3 regions of the Streptomyces sp. NPDC001536 genome follow, and region 3 is predicted to be linked to each of the others. Evidence: riboswitches for the same ligand, from Rfam matches in the RefSeq annotation. Region 3 holds a riboswitch; each other region holds the start of a gene.
What was found. A riboswitch is a leader RNA that binds a small molecule or an ion and turns the genes downstream of it on or off. The one in region 3 is predicted to bind cobalamin.

Region 1: another riboswitch for cobalamin. It lies ahead of ACFY0U_RS08130 (energy-coupling factor ABC transporter permease); the one in region 3 lies ahead of ACFY0U_RS00980 (prenyltransferase/squalene oxidase repeat-containing protein).
Region 2: another riboswitch for cobalamin. It lies ahead of ACFY0U_RS15790 (cobalamin biosynthesis protein); the one in region 3 lies ahead of ACFY0U_RS00980 (prenyltransferase/squalene oxidase repeat-containing protein).

What each region holds. Positions count from the first base shown of each region.
Region 1 covers NZ_JBIAVQ010000002.1:682,293-684,545, forward strand. The annotation lists gene ACFY0U_RS08125 (glutamate synthase-related protein) at 1-456, opposite strand, end outside; cobalamin riboswitch at 801-985, shown strand; gene ACFY0U_RS08130 (energy-coupling factor ABC transporter permease) at 1,015-1,713, shown strand; gene ACFY0U_RS08135 (energy-coupling factor ABC transporter substrate-binding protein) at 1,710-2,069, shown strand; gene cbiQ (cobalt ECF transporter T component CbiQ) at 2,075-2,253, shown strand, end outside.
Region 2 covers NZ_JBIAVQ010000005.1:67,064-69,316, forward strand. The annotation lists gene ACFY0U_RS15780 (anion permease) at 1-874, shown strand, start outside; gene ACFY0U_RS15785 (hypothetical protein) at 909-1,130, shown strand; cobalamin riboswitch at 1,270-1,402, shown strand; gene ACFY0U_RS15790 (cobalamin biosynthesis protein) at 1,503-2,253, shown strand, end outside.
Region 3 covers NZ_JBIAVQ010000001.1:207,491-209,743, forward strand. The annotation lists gene ACFY0U_RS00970 (ATP-binding protein) at 1-136, opposite strand, end outside; gene ACFY0U_RS00975 (phosphotransferase) at 243-887, opposite strand; cobalamin riboswitch at 929-1,073, shown strand; gene ACFY0U_RS00980 (prenyltransferase/squalene oxidase repeat-containing protein) at 1,188-2,253, shown strand, end outside.

The DNA.
Region 1 (2,253 bases), on a different contig from region 3:
CTCCCAGTCGCCGGGCGCGCGGAACACCCACTGCACGATGGGCAGTTGGTACTGCTCGGCGGCGGGGCAGGCGACGGTGTGGTCGACGGGTACGTCGCGGACGAGGAGGACGTCGAAGCCCTGCTCGGCGATGCTGCGGCCCACGAGCTCGGCCGCCGCGGCACGGCGTGCGTCGTCGAGCGGCACGAAGCAGTTGGCGACGCCGAAGTGCCCGGCGCGCAGTTCCTCGCCGGTGATCGCGCCGAAGAACTCCACGGAGAGGTCGACGTTCACCCCCGCGCCGTCCCCGACGCCCTCGGCGGACTTGCCGCCGCGGTGCGGGATGGCGCGGAGCGCTTCGTCGCCCTTGCGGATGACGTCATGGCTCGGGGTCCCGTCGAGCCGGGTGATGAAGCCGACGCCGCAGTCGCTGTGGTCGAGGGCAGGGTCGTACAGACCGAAGGTGCTGTGAGTCACGTGGGGGTCCTGGGTGCGGCGAGTTCCGGCATCGGACGGCCAGGCTGCGTCGGTGAAGCGCTCGCCGTGGGCGGGGCCGGTGATCCGGCCAGGGCCCTGAGTGGTGCGGTTGTGAACGGTAAGGCTTACCTAACTTCTGTGCAAGTGTGCATCCTGCACATATGTCGGGGCCTCGTCCATCGATCGTATGCGAAACCCGCCCGAACCCGCTGAGGCGTCCGCAGGCTGGTCCTCGACCTCCCTCGGAGCCGACCCCGCCCTGGTCGTCGCGTGCGCCCGGCGTGAGTCCTCGGGCGCCGTCCGCGCGCCCCCCGGAGCCGCTTGCCAGCCCCTTTACAGGGGCACTACTGTCACCACGCCTTGGTGAACGGGAAATCCGGTGTGATGCCGGTGCGGCCCTCGCCACTGTGATCGGGAAGTCCGGCTCCGGCCCTCACGGGCAGCCACTGGGTCCTTGTGACCCGGGAAGGCGGAGTACGGGCGGTGAAACCCGTGAGCCAGGAGACCGGCCAAGGCGCGTCAACCATCCACGAGGTGCTGGAGAGGGTCTGTTGAGCCATGCACATAGCCGAGGGTTTTCTGCCCCCCGCGCACGCGGTCGCCTGGGGCGTCGCGTCCGCGCCGTTCGTCGTCCACGGAGTACGGTCGCTCACCCGTGAGGTCAGGGAGCACCCCGAGAGCACACTGCTGCTCGGCGCCTCCGGTGCCTTCACCTTCGTCCTGTCCGCGCTGAAACTGCCCTCGGTGACGGGCAGTTGCTCGCACCCCACCGGCACCGGACTGGGCGCCATCCTGTTCCGCCCGCCGATCATGGCCGTCCTGGGCACCATCACCCTGCTCTTCCAGGCGCTGCTGCTCGCCCACGGCGGCCTGACGACACTGGGCGCCAACGTCTTCTCGATGGCGATCGTCGGACCCTGGGCCGGCTACGCCGTCTACCGGCTGCTGCGGCGCTACGACGTGCCGCTCATGGTCGCGGTGTTCTTCGGCGCGTTCGTCGCCGACCTGTCCACCTACTGCGTCACCAGCGTGCAGCTGGCGCTCGCCTTCCCGGACCCGAGCAGCGGATTCCTGGGCGCGCTCGGCAAGTTCGGCTCCATCTTCGCCGTCACCCAGATCCCGCTCGCGGTGAGCGAGGGTCTCCTCACGGTGTTCGTCATGCGGCTGCTGGTGCAGTCCAGCAAGGGCGAGCTGACGCGGCTCGGAGTGCTGCTGACCGGTACGAAGAAGACCGAGACCGAGGCGGTGGCCCGATGAGCCGTAACGCGAAGATCAACGCCCTGCTGCTGTTCGTCGTCGCGGCGCTCGCCGTGCTGCCGCTGGCCCTCGGGCTCGGCGACCACAAGGAGGAGCCCTTCACGGGGGCCGACGCCGAGGCCGAGACCGCGATCACCGAGATCGAGCCGGACTACGAGCCCTGGTTCTCCCCCCTGTACGAGCCGCCGTCCGGCGAGATCGAGTCGGCCCTGTTCGCCCTCCAGGCGGCCCTCGGCGCGGGCGTCCTCGCCTACTACTTCGGCCTGCACCGGGGGCGCCGCCAGGGTGAGGAGCGGGCCCTGGCCCGGCTGGACGCCCGGGCCGCCCAGGACGCGCCCGCCGCCGACCGGGCCTGACCCGCGTGCTGCCGATCGACGCGGCGGCGCACAGCAGCCGCTGGCGCCACCGCCATCCCGTGGACAAGGCCGTGCTCGGACTGGGACTCACCGTCCTGGCGATCTCCCTGCCGCCCTGGCCCGGCGCGGCGCTGGTCCTGGTGACGGCACTCGTCGTCCTGCTCGGCCCCGCGGGCGTGCCCGG
Region 2 (2,253 bases), on a different contig from region 3:
GGGCGCGGTCCACGGTGACGTCCTGGTCACCAAGGTCCTGATCCCGGCGATCGCGGCGCCCATCGTCGCGGGCCTCGCCGCGATGCTCGCGACCCGCCTGTCCTACTCCATCGGCAAGAAGGCCGACGGCAAGGCCGCCGCGAAGGGCTTCCGCGCCGGCCAGATCGCCTCGGCGGGCCTGGTCTCGCTGGCCCACGGCACGAACGACGCGCAGAAGACGATGGGCATCATCACCCTGGCCCTGGTCGCCGGCGGCGCCGTCGCCCCCGACTCCGACCCGCCGATGTGGGTCATCCTCTCCGCGGGTCTCGCCATCGCGCTCGGCACCTACCTCGGCGGCTGGCGCATCATCCGCACGATGGGCAAGGGCCTGACCGACCTCCAGCCGCAGCAGGGCTTCGCCGCCCAGACCAGCGCGGCCACGGTCATCCTCGCCTCCTCGCACCTCGGCTTCTCCCTCTCCACCACGCACTCGGTCTCGGGCGCGGTGATGGGCGCGGGCCTCGGCCGCAAGGGCGGCGTGGTGCGCTGGTCCACGGCGACGCGGATGTTCGTGGCGTGGGGTCTGACGCTGCCGGCCGCGGCCTTCGTCGGCGCGGTGGCCGAGTGGGTCACCGGCTTCGGCGACTGGGGCACGGCGGTCGTCGCCGTCTTCCTCATCGGCTCCAGCGCGGCGATCTGGAAGATCTCGCGCCGCGAGGTCATCGACCACACGAACGTCAACGACACCGACGAGGAACCGGCCGGCGTGGTGACGACGGCGATCGCCGCGGTCACCCCTCCCCCGGCGGGCCCGGTGACCGAGGACCTCACGGCCACGATCCCGGCCCCGGCCGCCGCCGCGGAGCCCGCCGCTCCGCCGGCCGCCGTCTGAGCCCGCCGCACCCAGGAACGAAGGAATCACCGACATGAAGATCGACTGGGAAGCGCTGGGCTCCGTCTTCGGCGTCAGCCTCGTGGTCACCGTGGCCCTCGTGGCCCTGTTCACCCTCGGCATCATGGGCCTGTCCCGCCAGGAGCGGGCCACCGCCCAGGGCGGATCCGCGGCCCTCGCCGTCACCGGCGCGTACGCCTGCTTCGCGGCCTGCGCGGCGGCGGTGACGTACGGGATCTATCTGATCGTCGCCTGACGCGACGAGCGGACACCCCGTGGGGTGCGGGACGGTTCACCGTCCCGCACCCCACGCTTTGTTACGCCTGTAACCAGCCGTATGTGGGCCTCAGCACACTCTCCCGTCCCAGGTCAACGGCAAGTTGACGGCCCTTCCGGGCCCGTGGTGGACTGCCGGGGCCATGTACGACGGCAGGAGAGGAAGCCGGTGGAAGTCCGGCGCGGTCCCGCCACTGTCACCGGGGTAGGTAGCCCCGGGAGCCAGGAACTCTCGTCGTCGGTCTCGTCGAACCAGGGCGTGGACACCCTGAGTGAGGACATATCGCCATGCTCGCCTGCCGTTTGAGACACCGCACCAGGTCACTGCCCGACGCCACGGCCGGCTGAGCCGATGCGTGCCGATCGCGTCTTCGCGTACGGCGCCGCCGCCGGACTTCTCGGGGACCTGCTGCTCGGTGATCCACGCCGGGGGCATCCGGTCGCCGTGTTCGGGCGGGCCGCGGACGCCGTGGAGCGGGTGTTGTGGCGGGACCACCGGGGGTGGGGAGCCCTGCACACCGCGGTGTGCGCCGGGGGCGCCGTCGTGCTCGGTGCCGTGGCGCAGAAAGCCGTACGTCCCTCCGCTGCCGCCTCCGTCGCGCTGACCGGCGTCGCCACCTGGGCGGTCGTGGGCGGCACCTCGCTCGCGCGCGAGGCACGAACCATCGGGCGGGCCCTGGAAGTCGGGGACGTGGAGGCGGCGCGCGAGCGGCTGCCGCATCTGTGCGGGCGGGATCCGCAGGCCCTCGACGCCGACGGGATCGCCCGGGCCGTGGTGGAGTCCGTCGCCGAGAACACCTCCGACGCCGTCGTGGGCGCCCTGGTGTGGGGGGCCGTCGGCGGGGTGCCCGGACTGCTCGGGTTCCGTGCCGTCAACACGCTCGACGCCATGGTCGGGCACAAGTCGCCGCGGCACCGCCGGTACGGCTGGGCTTCGGCTCGGCTCGACGACGTCGCCGGATGGCCGGGGGCCCGGCTGACCGCCGTACTCGCCGCTGTCGCCGGGAGCGATCCGCGGGGGGCCGTTCGGGCTTGGCGCGCCGATGCCGGCAAGCATCCGAGCCCCAACGCCGGGCCCGTGGAGGCCTCGTTCGCGGGGGCCC
Region 3 (2,253 bases):
CTCCGAGGAGGGTCACCGGACCACTCCCGCCGGAGGGCTCCAACTTCTGTGCAAGCCACGCGAGTTCGTTCTGCCGTCCGACGAAGCCGCGGGGATCGGGCAGCAGGTTCCCGGGGAGGGTCTTCTCGCTGGGCACGGGCAACAGTCTGGCCGTGACGCCCCCACGCCCACGCGATCCGACCGAACCGGACGGAGTGATCACCCGAAGTGGCAATGTCCCACCACTTCCCGACCGAACCCGATCACACCAGCGACCGGATCAAGTCCTCCGCCTCCCCGAGGAGTTCGACCTCCCGCCGGCTCATCGTCGGATTGGCCACCCGCCTGCGCCGCGCCTCCGCCAGCCCCTCGTCGGTCAGGGACGACGGCTCGGCGAGCAACGCGGTGAGCATCGCGCGCGCCGGCTCCGCGAACGTCTCGTCCCCCACGGCGACCTGGGCGAGGATCACCGCCGACATGCCCCAGTCGAGACCGGGGTCGCCCTCCTCGGCGTTGGCCCAGTCGATGACGTAGGGCCCGGCGGGGGTGAGCATGACGTTGTCCGGATGCAGATCGAGGTGGACGACACGGCCGGGCAGCGCGTGCAACTGCCGCAGCAGTCGGGCCAGTACGACCCCTGCCTCCCGCGCGTCGATCTTTCCGGCGGCGAAGGCGGCCAGCATCGTCGGCCCGTGCAGCCGCTCCATCACCAGCTCGGTGGGCGAGCAGTCCTCGACCCGCACCCGCGGCACCGGATACCCCTGCCCGCGCACCCGCTCCATGACGGCCGCCTCGACGCGCGCGTCGCTGTAGGTGTCCCGGGCCCGCCGCAGCACCCACGCCTCGTCGATCTCGTACACGTCGGACGCCCGCCCCGAGCCGATCAGTCTCCCCGTGATGATCCCCATGCCGGGAACCTACCGCTGCTCACAGCCACCCCTCAGGGGCTTTGCTACGGGCCGGTAGAGTGGCCGCGTCGTCATCACACCCGTACGGGGGGAAGCCGGTGCAATTCCGGCGCTGACCCGCAACCGTGAGCCGTCTCCCGCCGGGAGCGGCGAGCCGGATCGCCCCGCTTTCGGTACTTGTGACCGGCTCACGTGCACCGGCAACCGGCCGGTGCGCGGCACCGTCGAGGTATACGGAGCCGAGCCGCCGGGGTGTCCCGTGCTGCCCGGCTCCCTTGCAGGGAGAGGCACCCGCCGATCATGAACGTCCGCCGCAGCGCAGCGGTCCTGGCCGCCACCGCAGTGATCGGTACGGCCGCACCGGCCGTCGCCGCGAGTCCTTCTCCTTCGCCGTCGGTGGCGATACCGGAGGGGTTGTACGGGAGTGGGGATCCGACGTACGACGGGGTGTGGCGGCAGTCGCTGACGCTGCTCGCGCAGGACACGGTGGGTGTCGTACCGGCCGCCGAAGCGGTGGACTGGCTCACCGGCCAGCAGTGCGCGAACGGCGCCTTCGCCCCCTTCCGCGCCGACACCACCAAGGCCTGTACCGCGAAGCTCCTGGTCGACACCAACAGCACGGCCGCCGCCGTCCAGGCCCTGGCCGCGCTCGGCGGGCACGACACCGCGACGGGCAAGGCGGTCGCCTGGCTGAAGTCCGTGCAGAACAAGGACGGCGGCTGGGGCTACGCCCCGGGCGGGGCCAGCGACGCGAACTCCACGTCCGTGGTCATCGGTGCGCTCACCGCGGCCGGTGAGAAGCCGGCCGATGTCGTCAAGGGCGGCAAGTCCCCCTACGACGCCCTGCTGACGTTCGCCCTGCCCTGCGCCGGGGACGGCGCGGGCGCCTTCGCCTACCAGCCGGACAAGAAGGGCAAGCTCGCGGCCAACGCGGACGCGACGGCGGCGGCCGTGGTGGGCGCGCTGGGCAAGGGCCTGGCCGGAACTCCCGAGAAGCCCACCGGCACCACCCCGACCTGCAAGGACGCCACCGATCCGGAGCAGGCCGCGGAGAACGGTGCCGCCTACCTCGTCAAGGCCCTCGCCAAGGACGGCCACCTCACGTCGGCGCTGCCCGGCTCCGAGGACCAGCCCGACTACGGCAACACGGCCGACGCGGTCCTCGCCCTCGCCACCGCCGGACAGGGTGAGCAGGCGGCCGACAGCATGCGCTGGCTGGAGGCCAACTTCGAGCAGTGGGCCCAGCAGAGCGGTCCGGCCGCGTACGCGCAGCTGATCCTCGCAGCCGAGGCCGACACCTTCGACACACGGGACTTCGGCGGCCAGGACCTGGTGAAGCTGCTCAACGCGACCGGCCCCGCGCCCG